DNA from 3 places in the Blautia acetigignens genome. Region 3 is predicted to be linked to each of the others. Evidence: riboswitches for the same ligand, from Rfam matches in the RefSeq annotation. Region 3 holds a riboswitch; each other region holds the start of a gene.

Region 1 (6,045 bases), on a different contig from region 3:
CCGGCGGAGCCGCTTTCCCAGATCAGGGCGAAGATTTCATCTCCCTGTGCCGAAACGCCGATTCCGCGTTGTATAACGTGAAACAAAATGGAAAGGCTGCGTTTAAGATGAAAGAGAAGTAAGTTAAGCAGACTTATAGATAATCGCCGAGCCACCTTGAAGCGAGTGGCCCGGCGATTATACCCATTTAATCAATTTCATAAATTTCTTTACTGAATTTATAACTTTAGAAGACAAATATGCTTTTGAGAGTTTCTTTTTGGTGTAAGACCATACAGAAGAAGTTTTGGTTTTATCTATCAGCAGTGCAGTAAAAAATCTTTCCCAGCTGACAAAGTCCTTGCTTTCTATATAGTCTTCCGGTTTTTGCAAAATATTTTGCACATTTATATTTGGTATAATATTGCATGAGAGCAACAGCCATTCAAAAGATTCCGGCGCATATAGCGCCGCATTTTCGATGTTATTTAAATATACATTTAGCTCACGCATTTCAGAACCAAAAGCAGCTCCATCAGCTATAATAAGTTTTGTTCCTTTTATATCTCGATTTTCTTCCAGCTTTTGAATGATATTTGATTTTCCATCTGCTGAAATACAAGTAATCTTTTGAGCTTTTGCTAATTCAGAAAAAAATTGGTAACCGGAATTGGAATCTTCTGTAATTATCATTTGCGGAACTATGGTAGTTTCTGCGGAAATTTCACCGTATAAATGATACAGTTCGTTATAAGTCTGTCTGGTATTATGGAATTTGCCGGATTCACGAAAACCGTATATTTCATTAATGCTGTAGGGAAGCGTTGGAAGCTTTTCGCGGGTTGCAATTACGAAATAGTTATCAGAACCTTGTACCAGTTCTGCAAATTTTTTTGACTTTAGAAAACGATTTCCCTCATCAATAAATATGATGCTATCTGAAATTTCTTTTAATTCTCTTTCCCAGTCTTCACTATCAATTGTACGGCATGCACGGTCACAAGAGAGTTGTACTCCGCTGTCAGCACCGTATCTTCTGTAATCATGAATGAGATCAATTAATACGGTTTTTCCTGAACCACTGTCTCCTGTAAGAATTGTGATATTTCGTTTTATAATAAAATCATATTTTACTTTTCGTGATTCAACAATTATTCTATGAGAACCTTTCATGCTTATCACTCCGGTTTCATTTCATTTAGATATTTACTGGCTATTGGAAGCAGTTCACGCATGGAATGGACAAGTTCGCCTCCGTTTTTTACTTTTATTTCAAAGGCAGTATTTTTTCCAAAGTCCATCATATGCCTGAGATTAATTGTTATGTCCTTGATCTTTCCAATTTCTAACAGCCATTTTGCGCAATTATCACCACATGCAGATGCATTAAAAATTTTGTCTGGCTCATTTAGAATCAATAACAAAGTCTTGACTCCGCCAGATAATCTTTCTGGTGGGATTTGTCCCAGAACAGGACTGCTAATACATTCACTGCTTAAAATATTTGAGTGATCAATATCTTCAACCATTTTTCTGGCAAGTTCTGTTTCAAACCATTCCGGATCATAAGTATTTTTAAAATAAACATTCGTATTGTAAATACTTTGCGGTTCGTCTCCGTATATGATTGTCAGCATATAATGCCTCCGATGCAGATATAAATTTTGAGCTGTCAGTCTGGGAAAAACAAAAAGCGAGTGAAATTCCAACACCTCCGTTGGAGTTTCACCCGCTTTCCTAGATAAGCGTCCCGTGCGGGAATCGAACCCACAGCTAGCGCTTAGGAGGCGCTTGTTTTATCCGTTAAACTAACAGGACAAATCTGTAGGTACAATTGTACTATATTTAGAAACAAATTACAAGGTTTTTCTTTCGTGAGGAAATGGCAAAACGGATAAAAATAAATTAGGAAACCTGTTGAAAAACAATTGCAATTCAGAGAGAGATTGTATACAATGTTCTAAACAAATTTATAAATGGGCAAAGCAGTCGAAAGGCTGTGACGCAAAACTATAGGGCCTGTAAAATGGCAGCCAGCTGCAGAATAATCGGGATAGGAACACATACTATGGCGAATGCTGCAGTATGTGTTTTTTTATATAGATGGAGTAGAGTGAAAATGAAGAAACAGTTATATAAAGAGGAACTTTTGTATTCCGTTGAGGAACTGTAGCTTAGTGAGGAAGCTTATTCTGCAATACAATCAACAATTTACCACAATCACGCCGTTGGTTTTATTGCAGGATATTATGATGAAAATTTGACGATTGCTTATATCAGTGAATTTTTCCTGCATAATCTTGGGTACAGCTATGAGGAATTTATGAACAGAACCTCTGGATCACTGAAAAATGTGGTTTATGGAAAAAACTGTGCTTATATTGAAAATGATCGGTTTCGATATATCAGCGGTAAAGGCGAAATGCAGATGCAGGAGAATCTTAAGCTTATCAGCCAGGGGATCAAATTGTGGCAGCTATGGCGTCTAAGTTTAAGACGGTTTCCAGTGAGCTTACCCTGGAAGAGGCCTTTTCCCCGGAAAATATCAGGAGCAGGCTGAAAAAGCCGGAGGATATTTTCCGGTTCGAGTACTGCACAATGAATGAGAAGCAGTTTAAATCCATAGCAATTTCTCCGCTGGCATGGACTGAAGGGGAGAACAGGCAGGCGGCAGCAATCCGTTCGCTCCACAAACAGGACGGAAAAACTATCCCCATTGTAGCCATGACTGCCAATGCCTTTGCAGAAGACATTTTGCTTGCCAAAAATGCAGGAATGAACGAACACATCTCCAAACCACTGGACATGACACGGCTCAGGGATGTGCTGAGACGGTGGCTGTAGAGACGTATTTTCTCGAAAAGAAAATCAGAAGTCAGGCAAAATGTAATGGCGCGAATCCATTTAAACTAATATAATCAAATTACCTGAAAAACAGAGGACTGCGATGATGAAGCAGTCAAGTAAAAAATGGAGGGGGAAGTTTTTATGATTACAGATTATGCGGACAAGCTGCATCTTTATGGAGATTTGCAGGAGTATGCAGACATGGTTCTGGCATTTATTGAGAAGCAGAAGAAGGAAAATCTTCCGGCGGGCAGATATGATCTGGAAAATGGTGTGTTTGCCTCTGTGCAGAGTTATACTACAAGACCGTTAGAGGGCTCACAGATGGAATCCCACAAGAAATATTGTGATTTACAGTATCTAATAGAGGGAAAAGAGAAAATCTACTGGGCTTCTTTGCGGAATCTTACAGTGGAGAATGACATGACACCGGAGAGTGATTCTATTCTTTATGTGGCTGGTCCATGGCAGGGGTATACGGTACTGGAGCCGGGAATGTTCGGCTTCTATGCACCGGATGACGGACACATGCCAGGAGTTGCAGCAGACGAGCCGGCACCTGCGAAGAAAATTGTGTTTAAGATTCCAGTGAAATAAGCTGTTTGTGACGGAAGGGAAATACAATATAATTTCTTATTGAAAAAACAGGAACCATATAATATGCTGCTTATAAGTATCATGCTTGTAAGTAGCATTTTTATAATGACATATTATTTGAGGAGTTGTACAAAAGAGGGGGCATAAATCGTGAAAAATCCATTGCATTATCAGATTTCAGAATATGACTGCGGACCCACATCCATGTTGAATGCGATTATTTATCTGTTTGACAGGGATGAGATCCCGCCGGAGGTGATCCGAAATACCATGCTTTACTGTCTGGACTGCTACAGCAAAGAAGGCATTCCGGGAAAAAGAGGTACATCCAGGGCGGCCATGATGTTTCTTTCCAATTGGCTGAATGAGTTTGGGAACCTTGGGATGATGACGGTAAGCAGTGAATATTTGTCGGGATCTGAGGTGTACATAGGTCCGGGGAGTAGGATTAACCAGGCACTGAGTCATGGCGGGGCAGCCGTGGTAAGACTGTTTCTGGATGAACCCCATTATGTGCTCCTTACCGGAGTGAAGGACGGCAGTATTTTGCTGTTTGATCCTTATTATTGGGATGAGCCTTACGAGGAAAAAGATATCCTCATTGATCTGGAACATCCAAGAGCATACAACCGGGAAGTGCCTTTCCGGTATTTCAACCGTGAAGAAGACGTCCTGTATGCCCTTGGAAAAGTAAATGCCCGGGAGGCTGTGCTGGTTTATAATGAGAAAACCAGAGTGCCGGTGGAAGAGGTTATTGAGTACTTTATTTAGTAAAATTGGAAAGATACTACTTATGAGTATATTACTGGTAAGTAGTATCTTTTTGTATTCTGATGATTAACTTTACGGCGCAGAACTCTTCTGCGTCAGCGGATGTTCCCTGTAGTACATCCTGGTAAAGTTCAGGAATTTCTGCATATCTCCGCTGATGTATTTTCCCTTTTTCCAGACCATTCCAATTTTTACGCGAACAGGCGGATTAAGGGGAATGCCGACGATCCCGGAGCTGGCAAATTTGTCAGTCATGCTGGTATAAAGGAAGCAGCCGTATTTTCCGGTTTTTACAAACTGCAGGGTCGTGTAGATCTGGCTGCTGCGCATGACGATATTAGGCGTGTAGCCGTCCATTTCGAACCGTGTTTTTAACAGCTGGTTCTGCACGGAATCAGCGTTGAAGAAAACCATATCTTCTTTTGACATTTCTTTGGTAGTAACCGATTTTTTGTCCGCCAGTCGGTGGTCTTTACTCACACAAAAAACAACCTGGTCATTTGCCAGAACCGCATTATGGAATTTATCAATATTATACTGCTCCATATTAACCAGAGCCAGATCCAGGGTGTCATCCTGAACCAGATTGCAGGCGCGGACAGAGCCGTATTCTTCCAGAACGACAGCAATTTCCGGATGCTCCCGGCGAAAGGCAGTGAGCAGTTCCGGAAAAAAGACCGTGCTCAGCATGGGCGGAATCCCGATGCGAAGAGGCGGTTTCACTCTTGCCATGCTGGAGTAGTCAGCCTGAAGCTCGGTGCAGTACTGAAGAATGTAGGTGGCTTTTTCGTAAAGTGCCTCTCCCTCCTGGGTAAGGATCAGCTGATTTCCTTTCCGGTAAAAAAGACTGATTCCAAATTCGATTTCCAGGTCACGGATGGCTACGGACACGGTGGGCTGGGTGACATATAATTCTTCGGCTGCTTTGGTGATGCTGTGGCAGCGGCTGGCAGTGCAGAAGTAGCGGAGTTGATTAAGAGTCATAATAGGCACCTCTAAATTACATTTTTGTATAAAGTAAGGTTTACATAAAGCAAATCCAAGTGGTTATTCTGATTTAGAAAAGTCTTGAAATCTATATCTTTCTGGCTCATTTCCTCTTAAAAATACCACATACCTATAATAATTTCCATATTTATTTCAAATAATTGCTATCTCATAGCAATATTGCACAAAAACTACACCTGGAAATTGAGACTATAAAAAATTTTTATGGGGTTATGCAACCCATTAATTTGTTTTTTTACAGGTACACAGGCTATAATAAAGTCATCAAAAGAAACGTGTACGGCCGATACTTTTCAGGAGAAAAATAAGACGGAAAATAGAGACAGAAGAAATACAAAGCGAAAAAATGCGAAACAAAAAAAGCAAACACGTGAAAGGAGAGTACAGAAATGTCTCACACAACTATCACATTGCTGTTTCTTGTGTTCACCATCATTAGTTTCATCCTCGAAAAAATTCCACTTGGGCTCACTGCTTCCATCTGTGCGATTGGATTGACGATCACCGGAGTTTTGGATGTATCTACAACGTTTTCACAGTACGTAAACAGCAACGTAATCCTCTGCGTCGGAATGTTCGTAGTAGGACAGGCACTATTTGAAACAGGAATGGCAAATAAAATCGGAGGTCTGGTTACCAAATTTGCCAGAACAGAAAAAACACTGATCATCGCGATCATGGTCATCGTAGGCGTGATGTCAGGATTCTTATCCAACACAGGTACAGCAGCAGTGCTGATCCCCGTAGTCTGTGGAATCGCCGATGAATCTGGCTATTCAAGAAGCCGCCTTCTGATGCCGCTGGTATTTGCAGCAGCACTTGGCGGAAATCTTTCCATCATCG
Region 2 (6,045 bases), on a different contig from region 3:
CGGGCAAAAATATCCACTGCCTCTTTTCCATTCCATGCACAGCGAACCAGCATGTTCTCATTTTCCAATATAAATTGTGCAATTTCCATATTCAATTCATTATCTTCAACAAGAAGTGCTCTTTTTCCTTTCAGTGAAACATTCTCAACGGATGATTCTGGCATTTTTGATTCTCTGTCTGAGGAAATCTGGAACGGCAATGTAATCACAAATGAAGTTCCTTCATCCACTTTACTGGTAAAACAAATCTGCCCTCCCATCAGTTTTACTAACTGGCTGACAATAGTCATTCCCAGACCAGTTCCCATATTTGCTTTCTGTTCCAGTCTGTTTTCCTGTGTAAAAGGTTCAAACAAATGCTCCTGAAACTCTTCACTCATCCCAATTCCATTATCTGTACAGGTAAATTCGAATACTGCGGTCCGGTCATCAGAACTGATTTCCTGGCAGCCAACAATAATCTTGCCACCCACATGATTATAATTTACTGCATTACTTCCTATATTCTGCAGGATCTGCTGAAGATGAAGAGGACTTCCAACCAATTGATTATGTATGATATTGACAGCTCCCAGGTTCAGTGAAATTCCCTTTTCATGTCCCTGCATCTCAACAATACCGGTCGATTCTCCCAGCACCTTGCGTAAATCGAAAGTTTTTTCTTCCAGCTGCAATGTTCCAGATTCCATTTTATTCATATCCAGGATATCATTCACAAGATTCAGAAGAAATCCAGATGCTGTCAGGACTTTATCTCTGCACTCCTGCTGTTTTTGCAGATCTTCCGGAAAATGGTTTGCAATCTGCGTAATTCCACGGATTCCATTGATTGGAGTCCGGATATCATGACTCATTCGTCTGAGAAAATCAGTTTTTGAAATATTCGCTTTTTCCGCTTCCTGGGCAATTCTTTTCAACTGTTCCTGATATTCGAACTCTTGCTTTTTTTCTTCCGTAATGTCACGTGCTACATAAAGCACCTCCGTAACAGTTCCGTTTGCATCACGCTGCTTCACAATGAATCGTCCCATATGCCAGTGCCCGTCTGCAGCAAGATATTCTCTCGCAATCGTCTCTTCCTGCTGCAGCCTGGCTGCCAGCGTTGTAACCTCAAAGAACTCCCGCATGGTTTTTTGATCCTCTCTGGAAACAACACTTTTCCGTGCGGTACGAAATGCTTCTGAAGCACATCCGTGACTGCCTGTCAACCGATGCATCACCTCGCCCCCGACAACTTCTTCAAAACTGTCTGTTCGTAGGTTCATAGAATAAATCGTCCAGTAAATCTTTGAAATTGCGGATATGACTGCATTGCTTTCCTGTGCTTCTTTCAGTGATTTTTTCAGAGTAACATTTTCAGAAATATCAAGGAATGTGGTTAGTATTGTTTTTTTCCCGTCTGATGTATAAAAAATTTCCGTCTTCGCAATCGCCGGTGTCAGATGTCCCTTTCCGTCAGGGATTACACATTCATAAGAAACAGCTCCGTCATGGTACCGCATATCCATCAGTTTCTCAATTACATTCTGATTTAAATAGGACACAGCCCCTATGAGCCTGCCCAGATTTTCCTGTGCTTCCCCAACTGTCTCCACTCCATAGATGCGCATAGCTTCTGCATTCATATGGACAAGCTCATGCTCTGGCAAGGTATAGGACAGCACTCCAACACTTATCGTATCCAGAAGTTCTTTATAATAAGAAATCTGGTTTTTGTTTTCATCCTTTAAATGCTGGTTCTGTTGCAGCAATCGGTTCTCCAGAAGTTTTTCTTTTTCAAAATGGACAATATCTCCTGCTTCCTGATGATAGCCCACAATCCTGATCATGTTGTCTGGAGATGGGACTCTCCTTCCTGTACAGCGTATATAAATGACTCCCTTTACAGGATGCATATAACGGTAAACAGCTTCTGATTCATGGCTTTTCAGTTCTTCCATGTAATCCCAGAAGCACTCCCTCTCCTGCGGATAAATATGTTCTGCCACATACTCCATACATTTTTCCGGAGACAAATCTTCTGTAATTCCAAACAGTTCATCTGTGATTTCATCTGTATACAGTCTTGTCTTTTTTCCTTCTTCAGACTCTACTTTCCAGAATCCAGAGTTTCCTGCCTGAAAATATGCCTGTATATCCTCATCGTTCAACTTTTTCATAAACATGTCCCTCTCGAATAATATCTTTAGATATACAAATTAAAAGCACTGCCAAACAGACAGCCCCACCTCATTTCATGCAACTGGCTGCCATTTTACAGGCCCTGTAGCTTTGCGTCCCAGACTTTCATCTGGTTTGCTGATTTCCTTATTATAGCTTTTAAAATTATGCAAAAAACTGATTTTATTATACCCCCCTTACTCCACTTTACACAAGGAAAACATCACCGCCTTAATGCCAAAAAAAGCCGGAAGCCACTTTGCTACCCGTGACCTCCGACTCGTTGTGCTTATTCTAATCAGTCCTTACATCCAAATCAGATCCTCAGCCTCATGGATATCCTTCACGCTTTTTTACCAGAGTATATAAGTTCCGGCTTCGTCATCATAATAGTACCAGCCATTTCCTCTTCCGATTGGCTCTCCATTTCCGTCTGACTGCTGATATGGGATATAGGTTCCGGTTTCCGGATCCCAGGAGTACAGATCATAAGGATCTTGTACATTTTCCTCTGCCTCAGAGGTCTGGACTGTTTCATTCCACTCTACGCCGGATTCATCGATCCAGGTGTCTACGCCATCAAAGGTATATACCGTATTGGTCCGGTCCATATATCTGCCATCAGCCAGTTTATAAACTGTTGTGGTATCACCCCTCAGATTTACAAGCATGGCAGTATCTGGTCCTGGGAAGTCGGTTTGTTCTGTCTGGGACTGATAATTACAATCAGATGACTGCCCGGCATCCGGCTGTCCATCCTGGTTGTCCTGACCGCTCGTCACATCTGTTTCTGTAGGTTCCATCGCTACAGCATCCTCACGATTCTCAGGAAGCTGTACCACATCTTTGATAGTTTCAATTGCCTCAATTTTTGAGCTGCCCCATGGATACCCTTTGCCAGTATAACCAGCTGACGAAAGCAGTTCTTCAGCATTCTCTCCAAGGAGTTCCTGGTATGCATCATATACATCTGCCATCTTCTGGGAAAATTCCGCCTGTTCGTCGTTTCCTTTATCCGACAGCCACCGGACAGTCTCACTTTTGATTTCTTCCTGACTAAGGCTGGTTTCGGTTCCCCAGTCCAGAAGATTGGCTGCCATTTTTACAGTTTTTAAGGAACTGCCTGCTGTTCCAGGCTGGACATCCGTGTTGATTTCATTCAGCATATTGTCCAGTTCTGTAACGGCAGAAGAGGTAGTTGTGGTATTTTGAGAGGTTTCATTCCCAGCTATAGAAGCCTCTGTGCTTTTCGCCTCCTGCTTTGCACTGCTGTTCATTGTCATGGTGCCTGTTACATCAGATCCGTTGCAGGCACTTGCTGTAATGGCCATGGCTGTTAAAATTAATAACAATACTGACTTTTTCATAATCTTGTCTCCTCATTTTTTGTTATTTCATAACTCCAAAATTCTTTTTCTGAAACACTTTGTTCCATATGTTCTTCTTTTGCCCATGCAGGGATGTGGAAATTTCCTGTTTCCGGTTCTCTGACGTGGAAATCAATCCTGTCAAACATTTCTTTCAACTCCTTTATTATCACTTTTGATGTTTTATTTTGTAAATCTGACTGATACATACTCTTTGCTCCAATCTACTAATTTGTTCATTTTAGAGTAAAACAAAAGACCCAGTAACTGCTTCCTATAAATCAGTACAGTTCTGCCTGGATCCGGATGGTATCCAGGGTATTATAGAGGAAATGGGGATTGACCTGGCTTTTCAGGTACAGCATGGACATCTTCTGTTCTGTAAGCTCTGCGCGGATAATGTCCGGGTTCTCCAGGGTCAGGTAAAAAGTCAGGGTCATCAGCGTGATCCCCATTCCGCTGATCAGCCAGGTGTGGTGCAGCCCTTGGAGCACACAGACCATCAATTCTACGATTAGGGCTCCCTAACTATGTCTTGGAATATTACTTTTTGGTCTCTTCTTTTGCTTCCAGAATTGCCTGTTTTTTAGAAAATCATCCTTGCAAAAAAATGCACCGACTCACATATTACAGCTCCGCCAGTATCTGGCTTCCTTTCTTTTTCAACCATCTATATAAAACCAGACATAAAAGGAAAGTAATTCCTGTGAATATTCCTGTATATCCTGCAAAGCCCATTTTCCACAGGTCGGTCATTAAATAACCGGCTGCAAACAAAAGCGTATATAAAAATCCTCCAAAAAGATTAACCGCAACACAGGCACTCTGTTTTATTGGTGCCAGTTCACTGGTCCAATTTAGATTTGGCATTTTGAGACCCAGGAAAAGTCCTGACAGTGCCATCAATAATAAAAATCCCAAACCCAGTACAAAGCTTAAAAGTAGTTGTTCCCATGGACAGATTCCTGTCACTGCCATGCAAATAACACAGAACAGCATAGGGATCCCTGTCAGCCCTGCATGCAGGAGCAGTTTAGCTCTTAGTACCTGCCAGGGTGTAATGGGAAGTGACTGAATCAGCCAGAGGTTTTTCCCCTCTAATGAAACAGATGGCGCTGACATATCATTCATGGATGCCAGGGCACAAAGGGCTGCACAAAGGATCAGCATAACCGAGCCCGGCCGATCCCAAAATACCTGGTTCAAGATCATACATAAACCTTTTCCCTTTACCAGAAATGCAATACCTGCAACAGGCAGAAGAATAATTCCAAGCCCACAGTTCAGCATATAATTGGGACTGGAGGTAAAATGAAGGACTTCCCTTCCAAGCAGTGCTGTCGGAATGCTTTTGCATTTTACTGTTTTTTCCCGGTAAACCTTATGCTCCGTTTTTCCTGTGGAGGTTGCAATTTTCAAAAAGCTTTTTGACATCATAAGCCACATAACAGCGAAAAAAACCAGAACTGCCGCCATCACCACAAACAATGCTCCCAAATCACCTGTACCAGACATTCCCAGTAAATATACCGGATATGCAAAAGATTTTACCTGCATTCCATATACCGCTGCATTTGCCAGCAGTTCGCTGATCAGCCTTTGTGCCTGGAAAGAGATAAAATAATATCCACCAAAGAAAGCCAGGGAAATAATCACAGTGATAAAGCTTTTATGTTTCAGCCTCAGGCTGATCTTTGCCACAATCCAGCCAAGGGCACAGGAAAGTGTCATTACAAATATGGAAATTAGTACCAGATATAAAATACCACCTGCCACTGCTTTTACAGAGAATTCCACAGTAACCCAGTAAACAATCACTGCCGGAAGTGTTACAGCACCTGAATACATCAGCCCCATCAGGTATACACTCATCAGCCTTGAGATCATGATCACAGAAACCTGTATGGGAAGGGAAAGAAGCAGATCATTATCTTTTGAAAGATAAAGGCTGGAAAATGTATTAAATACACTTCCGAATGCTCCAAGCAGTATGGCTGTCAATCCCATGAGGGCAAAATAAAACCATTCTACCTCTGCCTCCGCCATTGGCTTACAGATCATAAGTGCCATGCCGGTAAATATTCCACCAAGCACGCCCACCATCAGCATAACAAACAATACAACATACGCAGCCGTCGCACCCTTTGAGTATGCCTTATTCTTTTTTGCGTTATAAAAATAGCTTCTGAAAATCTCTATCAACTGCTTTTTTACTAAAACCTTCAGCATTTTTCTTCCTCCAGTTCCAGGAAGACATCTTCCAGGGAATCATCACCTTTTACTTCATCCATGGTTCCGGAGCGGATCAGTTGTCCTCCCTTGATAATTGCCACTTTATCGCACAGCTTTTCTGCCACTTCCAGCACATGGGTGGAAAAAAATATGGCACTGCCTCCAGCGCAGACCTCGTGCATCATCTCTTTTAACAAATGGGCTGCCTTCGGATCAAGTCCCACAAATGGCTCATCCATAATAATCAGCCTGGGATGATGAAGCCACGCTGCAATAATGGCAAGCT
Region 3 (6,045 bases):
GCACTTCCGGATACCTGCAAGCTGGGGCTTACAGAGGCGCAGGCCTATGCGGTTGTATGGAAGACTTTCCAGGAGATCCAGCAGGCAGCACCCCGTGCAGTGGTTTTTTATGGACAGGAGACCGGCGTAAAAAAAGAAAATCCAGAGAAACCCTTTGATGAACTTGGCGTTTTGCTTCCCATCCATGAATTTGAAAAGAAAATGCTCCAGCATATGGAGGAAATTGACGGGATCGTCCTTGCCTGCAGGGAGCGGATGATGGAACTTGCAGGAAATGACAGCCTGAAATTATAAAGGGACTTTTCGGAAGGAAGTGGGCTTATGCAGCCAGAGATGGTCAGAAAAAATCATATGGACGTGGAGTGGCATGAATACACCGATGCAAATGGCCAAAATACCCCCGTTATAAATGCAAGCATCACCGAAAAGGCTTCCATTATCGGACGTGTGGGGATCATGTTTTTATCCTGTGGGACTGGAGCCTGGAGGGTCCGAAGCTCCATGAATGCCCTGGCCGAAGCAATGGGAATTACCTGTACCGCAGATATCGGACTGATGTCCATTGAGTACACCTGTTTTGACGGGGAAAACGGCTTTACCCAGTCTTTATGCCTTACCAATACAGGGGTGAATACGTCAAAGCTGAACCGGCTGGAGCATTTTATCCGTAACTTTGAAACAGAGGGAAAAAACATGTCCGGGGAAGAGCTTCACAGCTATCTGGATGAGATTGAAAGGATCCATGGCCTTTATTCCCCGGCAGCCCTGGGACTGGCTGCCGCCATTGCATGCTGTGGATTTACCTTTCTTTTAGGCGGAGGACCAGTAGAGATGTTTTGTGCTTTTATTGGAGCAGGACTTGGAAATTTCCTTCGCTGCAAGCTGACCAAGCATCATTTTACTTTGTTTCTGGGTATTGTTACATCTGTCTCCCTGGCATGCTTTGTATATGCAGGATTATTAAAATTAGGGGAAATCCTGTTTGGGATTTCCATTCAGCATGAAGCAGGATATATCTGTGCCATGCTTTTTATCATCCCTGGCTTCCCCTTTATTACCAGCGGAATCGACCTGGCAAAGCTGGATATGCGTTCTGGTATGGAAAGGCTTACTTATGCACTGATTATTGTCCTGGTAGCCACTATGTCTGCCTGGATCATGGCCATGCTTCTTCACTTACAGCCGGTGGATTTTATAAAGATCCATATGTCTGCTGCAATGTGGATTCTCACACGGCTTATTGCAAGCTTTTTCGGCGTGTTCGGTTTCTCCATCATGTTTAACAGTCCGGTAAGGCTTGCCTGTTCTACGGCAGTACTTGGTGCAATTGCAAATACCCTGCGGCTGGAGCTTGTGGATCTCGCCACCTTACCTCCGGCAGTGGCCGCATTTATCGGAGCTCTGACAGCTGGGCTTCTGGCCTCCCTTCTGAAAAATAAGGTGGGCTATCCAAGGATTTCCGTGACAGTGCCTTCTATTGTGATCATGGTACCGGGGCTTTATTTATACCGTGGATTTTATAACCTTGGAATCATGTCCTTATCCCTTTCCGCATCCTGGTTTGCAGCTGCGCTTCTGATCATTGCAGCACTTCCGCTGGGACTGATCTTTGCAAGGATTTTGACAGATAAGGCGTTTCGGTATTGTACCTGACTTGAATTGCAAACAGGTGCAAGCTGCTAAACCGGTCCGGCAAAAGGAGGTGGCTGATATGTTAAGTATGATTTCCTATGCTGAAGAAAACGGCGAAAAAAAGGCGAAAACCGCTTAGGGACGCTTATGAATATGATAGAGAAGTATATTGCGGATAAAATAACATCTTTATGTGAAAAACGTGATATCAGTAAATACAGATTATCACAGTTTTTTCAGGAAGGTAATTCGGAGAATCTGACAGAAAAACAGAAAGAAGTTCTAAGGGTTTGAAAAATCATTCCTGCAATCTGCACGCCCCACTTTGCGGTATATTTCACCCGAATTCGGCCTACGTAGCCCGGATGTTTTCCTTGTGCAAAGCGGAGTAAGGGGGTATAATAAAATCAGTTTTTTGTATAATTTTAAAAGCTATAATAAGGAAATCGGCAAACCAGATGAAAATTTGGGACGCAAAGCTACAGGACCTGTAAAATGGTAGCCAGTTGCATAAAGTGAGGTGCACTGTCTGTTTGGCAGTGCTTTTATTATAACATGAATTATTAATAGTACATGATAGGTAATTGCGAAACAAGTTCGCAATCCTGATTAAAAAGCGGTAAGAATCCTGCAACGCAGAATTCTTAAGATGAAAAGTAGGTGCTTTTAAATTTAGACATGACTAAAAGACTTCCCAGATAAACTGCGAAGTCATGAGATGGATGCTTTTGTATCTCTGGAGGAATCCATCTGGTCTGAATAGGGAATATCTTCGGTTACTACTATTGGCAAATCGGGCATATATTTTGCAATAAATAAAGAGTCCTTTTTTTAAGGCAGATCTGTATAAGAAGTACTTTACGCTTGAGTATAATCGGAGTCTTACAGGCGGAGAAAAATCCTGGGTGAAAGAAAAACTTACGGGTATGCTGGCAGAATATATCTCTTATGCCAAAGACTGTCTGGGGAATCAGACACTGAAATTTAAGATACAGGACTGCAATGATTATGATGAAATGCTTCAGGCACTGATATATGATAACGATCAAGACTTCAAGAGTGTTCCACTTACAAATATACTCGTACTTTTAAGAAAGGCAAGAAAAGCAGAAGCTGTCGCAAAATGTCATCGGGAACTTATGATCTGATACTTATGGATATCCAGATGCCAAACATGGATGGCTATCAGGCAACCCAGTGTATCCGGCATTTAAATGATAAAAAGAAGGCAGAGATCCCGATCATTGCCATGACAGCAAATGCTTTTGAGGAAGACAAAAAAGAGCATTTGATGCGGGCATGAATGAACATATAGCGAAACCCATTGATATTGAGAAACTGAGAGTGGCCATTCTTTCTGTATTGAATAAACAGAAAAACTGACAGACTGGGAAGAACAACAGCAGGATAATAAAGATGAAAAGAATAAATAAAAAGATAGGAAAAAATAAGAATAAAAGATTATGTTTGAGCATTTTTGCAATTATTATGCTGCTTTTTGTATCAGCTTCTGTTTATGCGTCGGAAATAAAAAGTGACGGGAAAACAACTCAGGCAATGGAGGAAGAAAATAAAACCGTGAGAGTCGGGTATTTTCCATATTCCAATTTTCAGGAAGGAGGTTCCGGGGAACACAAGCAGGGAGCAGGCTATGAGTATCTTCAGAAAATTTCTTATATAACCGGCTGGAAGTATGAATATGTCTATGCTTCCTTTAAAGAGTGCCTGGATATGCTGGAAGCTGGAGAAATAGATATACTTGGAAATGTCAGTTATACACAGGAAAGAGCAGAAGCTATCAATTTTTCTTCTTATGAGGAGCTAACGGAACGATACTGGATCTATACCAGAGAGGACCATGCGGACCTTACGGATGGTGATCTAAAGCAGATAAATGGCTGCCGTATCGGTGTTGCAGATGGAAGCTATCAGAAAGAACTTCTGGAAAAATGGCTGGACAGCAATCAGATCCAGGCAGAGGTTGTTGCCTGTAAAGGCTATGATGAAATGATAGAAAAACTGGATGCAGATGAACTGGAGGCTCTTGTGATTCCGGCACTGTCTGTCAACAGCGATTTTATTGCCATTGCCAATATCGGGGCAAGTGACTGTTATTTTGGTGTATCAAAATCCAGACCAGATCTGTTAAAGGAATTAAATTCTGCCCTGGAAGAAATCAACAACACAGAAACGGACTACAGCAGCAAGCTGTATGCCCGTTATGAAGGAAAAGCGGTCATAAATTATGCACTCAACAAGGAAGAAAAACAATGGCTGGATGCACATGAAAATACAATCCGTGTGGGATATCTAAAGGATAATCTTCCTTTTTGCGGTGAAGAAAATGGGAAACTGACAGGAATCCTTGGAACCGTTTTGGACACTGTCCAGGAAAAATATGAAATCACGATCAAGGCAGTTCCCTGTTCCACGGGAGTGCAGATGAACGAGGCATTGCAATCTGGTGAAATAGATATTGCCGGTCCTATCATTCAGGATCTTTATATGCAGGAACAGTTTCAGGTGGTTTTGACGGATGTAATCTTTGATATTACGCCGGTTGTTATTTACCAGGGGAAAGAATATAGCAGCAGTCTCTCTGCAATCGCAGCGACAGAGACCTCACTGTATTCGGAATTGATGGTGTCCCTTCTTTTTCCAGATGCAGAGATCAAACAATATGACACACAAGAGGAATGCCTGGAGGCAGTAGCAAAGGGAAAAGTAGGAGCAACGGTTATTCCCTCTTCAAAAATCAATCTTCTTAATGAAAGTCCACTGACCAAAAGTCTGTCATTTGCAGAAATGGCAAAACGGCAGGAATTAGCGATGTTTACAACGAGAGGAAACAGAAGAGCAGCTACCATTATCAATAAAGCAATTGAGCAGTCATCCAATATTTTAAATGGCGTTGTCCTTGCGCAGAATTCCGTTTCAGAAAAGAAAATGACCTTGCAGGATGTCCTTGCAGAGTATGCCGACTTCGCTATCGGAATTTCATTTGTGATTATTTTTGTACTGCTTCTTCTGGTCTATTTCCTTTCCGTAAGCAGGAAAAAACAAATGGAAGCGTTGAAAGAAGCACAGAATGCAAATGCGGCGAATATTGCAAAAACAACATTCCTGAACCATATGTCCCATGACATCAGGACACCAATGAATGCAATTGTCGGATTTACAGATATTGCCCTGAAGAGGAAGCCGGACGAAGAAGTGGAGAATTGTCTGAAAAAGATCAGGCAGAGTTCCGAATATCTGATGACACTGATCAACGATGTGTTGGATATCAGCCGCATTGAAAGTGGTAAACTGGAATATAAACCAGTACCGGTAGATCTCAGGGATATGATAAATACTGTTTTGTCGATTGCAAGGGGATATATGGAAAACCGTGACCTTAATTTTTATGTTTCAAGAGAAGAACTTAAAAACCCCTATGTAATGGCAGATGAACTCAGAATCAGGGAAGTATTGCTCAACATTATCAGCAATGCAGTCAAATTTACAAAAGACGGAGGCACTATTTCATTTATTGCAGAAAACAGTCTGGGTAATGATGAGCACCATATAATCGTGCGCTATCGTATATCGGATACCGGAATTGGTATGAGTGAGGAATTCCAGGCAAGAATATTTGATGAGTTCAGTCAGGAAAATGATGGAGCAAGAACCAGTTATAAGGGAACCGGACTGGGAATGGCCATTGCCAAACAGTATGTAAATCTTATGGGTGGGAAAATTGAAGTCAGCAGCAGACAAGGTATTGGCTCAACCTTTACGGTAGAAATCCCCCTGCTTATAGCAGAACAGGTATTGACTGAAAAGGAAGAAAATTTAAGGAAAGATATGGATTTACAGGGTTTGCATGTTCTTTTGGCAGAGGACAATGATTTAAATGCGGAGATAGCAGTAGTTTTATTGGAAGAAAAAGGGATGGTTGTAACCAGGACTGTAGATGGCAAATCTGCTCTGACACAGTTTTGCAATACAGCTCCCGGGACTTTTGATCTGATCTTGATGGATATTATGATGCCGGAAATGAATGGATATGAATCGACAAAAGCCATCCGAAATCTGCCGGACCGTCCGGACGGAAAGAAAATACCTATTATTGCAATGACGGCAAATGCATTTGCAGAGGATGTACAGGCTGCTTTGAATGCCGGGATGAATGATCATGTGGCCAAGCCAGTTGATATGGAGATTCTGATATCTGTCATCACAAAATATATAGAACGATGATTCAGGTGTTAAAAATGGATTGAAAATTTAACATGGAATGGAGCTTGAATATTTGGTACTAAAAAGTGGACGATTTCGATCATTTAGTTGCGATAGTAATAAAATATATTGAAAAAAGTAGGAGAAATTCAGTTGTTAGAGAAAGCAGTTCAGTCTGCAATATATGAAAAA

What was found. Region 3 has a riboswitch for cyclic di-GMP ahead of OCV70_RS07225 (hypothetical protein). Riboswitches for the same ligand answer to the same signal wherever they lie in the genome.
Region 1: another riboswitch for cyclic di-GMP. It lies ahead of OCV70_RS12010 (response regulator); the one in region 3 lies ahead of OCV70_RS07225 (hypothetical protein).
Region 2: another riboswitch for cyclic di-GMP. It lies ahead of OCV70_RS14500 (ATP-binding protein); the one in region 3 lies ahead of OCV70_RS07225 (hypothetical protein).

Annotation. Positions count from the first base shown of each region.
Region 1 is NZ_JAOQJM010000009.1:89,813-95,857, reverse strand. It holds gene OCV70_RS12030 (GGDEF domain-containing protein) at 1-122, shown strand, start outside; gene OCV70_RS12025 (P-loop NTPase family protein) at 178-1,152, opposite strand; gene OCV70_RS12020 (DUF4869 domain-containing protein) at 1,158-1,616, opposite strand; tRNA gene OCV70_RS12015 (tRNA-Arg) at 1,726-1,797, opposite strand; cyclic di-GMP riboswitch class I at 1,949-2,024, shown strand; gene OCV70_RS12010 (response regulator) at 2,449-2,823, shown strand; gene OCV70_RS12005 (NanQ anomerase/TabA/YiaL family protein) at 2,968-3,423, shown strand; gene OCV70_RS12000 (hypothetical protein) at 3,574-4,194, shown strand; gene OCV70_RS11995 (LysR family transcriptional regulator) at 4,267-5,178, opposite strand; gene OCV70_RS11990 (SLC13 family permease) at 5,592-6,045, shown strand, end outside.
Region 2 is NZ_JAOQJM010000014.1:6,916-12,960, forward strand. It holds gene OCV70_RS14500 (ATP-binding protein) at 1-2,159, opposite strand, end outside; cyclic di-GMP riboswitch class I at 2,235-2,310, opposite strand; gene OCV70_RS14505 (hypothetical protein) at 2,514-3,527, opposite strand; gene OCV70_RS14510 (hypothetical protein) at 3,524-3,736, opposite strand; gene OCV70_RS14515 (sensor histidine kinase) at 3,809-4,030, opposite strand; gene OCV70_RS14520 (hypothetical protein) at 4,155-5,756, opposite strand; gene OCV70_RS14525 (ABC transporter ATP-binding protein) at 5,750-6,045, opposite strand, start outside.
Region 3 is NZ_JAOQJM010000004.1:139,026-145,070, reverse strand. It holds gene OCV70_RS07235 (DUF4866 domain-containing protein) at 1-294, shown strand, start outside; gene OCV70_RS07230 (threonine/serine exporter family protein) at 322-1,653, shown strand; gene OCV70_RS19675 (DUF6783 domain-containing protein) at 1,869-1,973, opposite strand; gene OCV70_RS19670 (DUF6783 domain-containing protein) at 1,944-2,024, shown strand; cyclic di-GMP riboswitch class I at 2,071-2,146, shown strand; gene OCV70_RS07225 (hypothetical protein) at 2,538-2,780, shown strand; partial or broken gene OCV70_RS07220 (response regulator) at 2,765-3,015, shown strand; gene OCV70_RS07215 (ATP-binding protein) at 3,049-5,874, shown strand; gene OCV70_RS07210 (hypothetical protein) at 6,007-6,045, shown strand, end outside.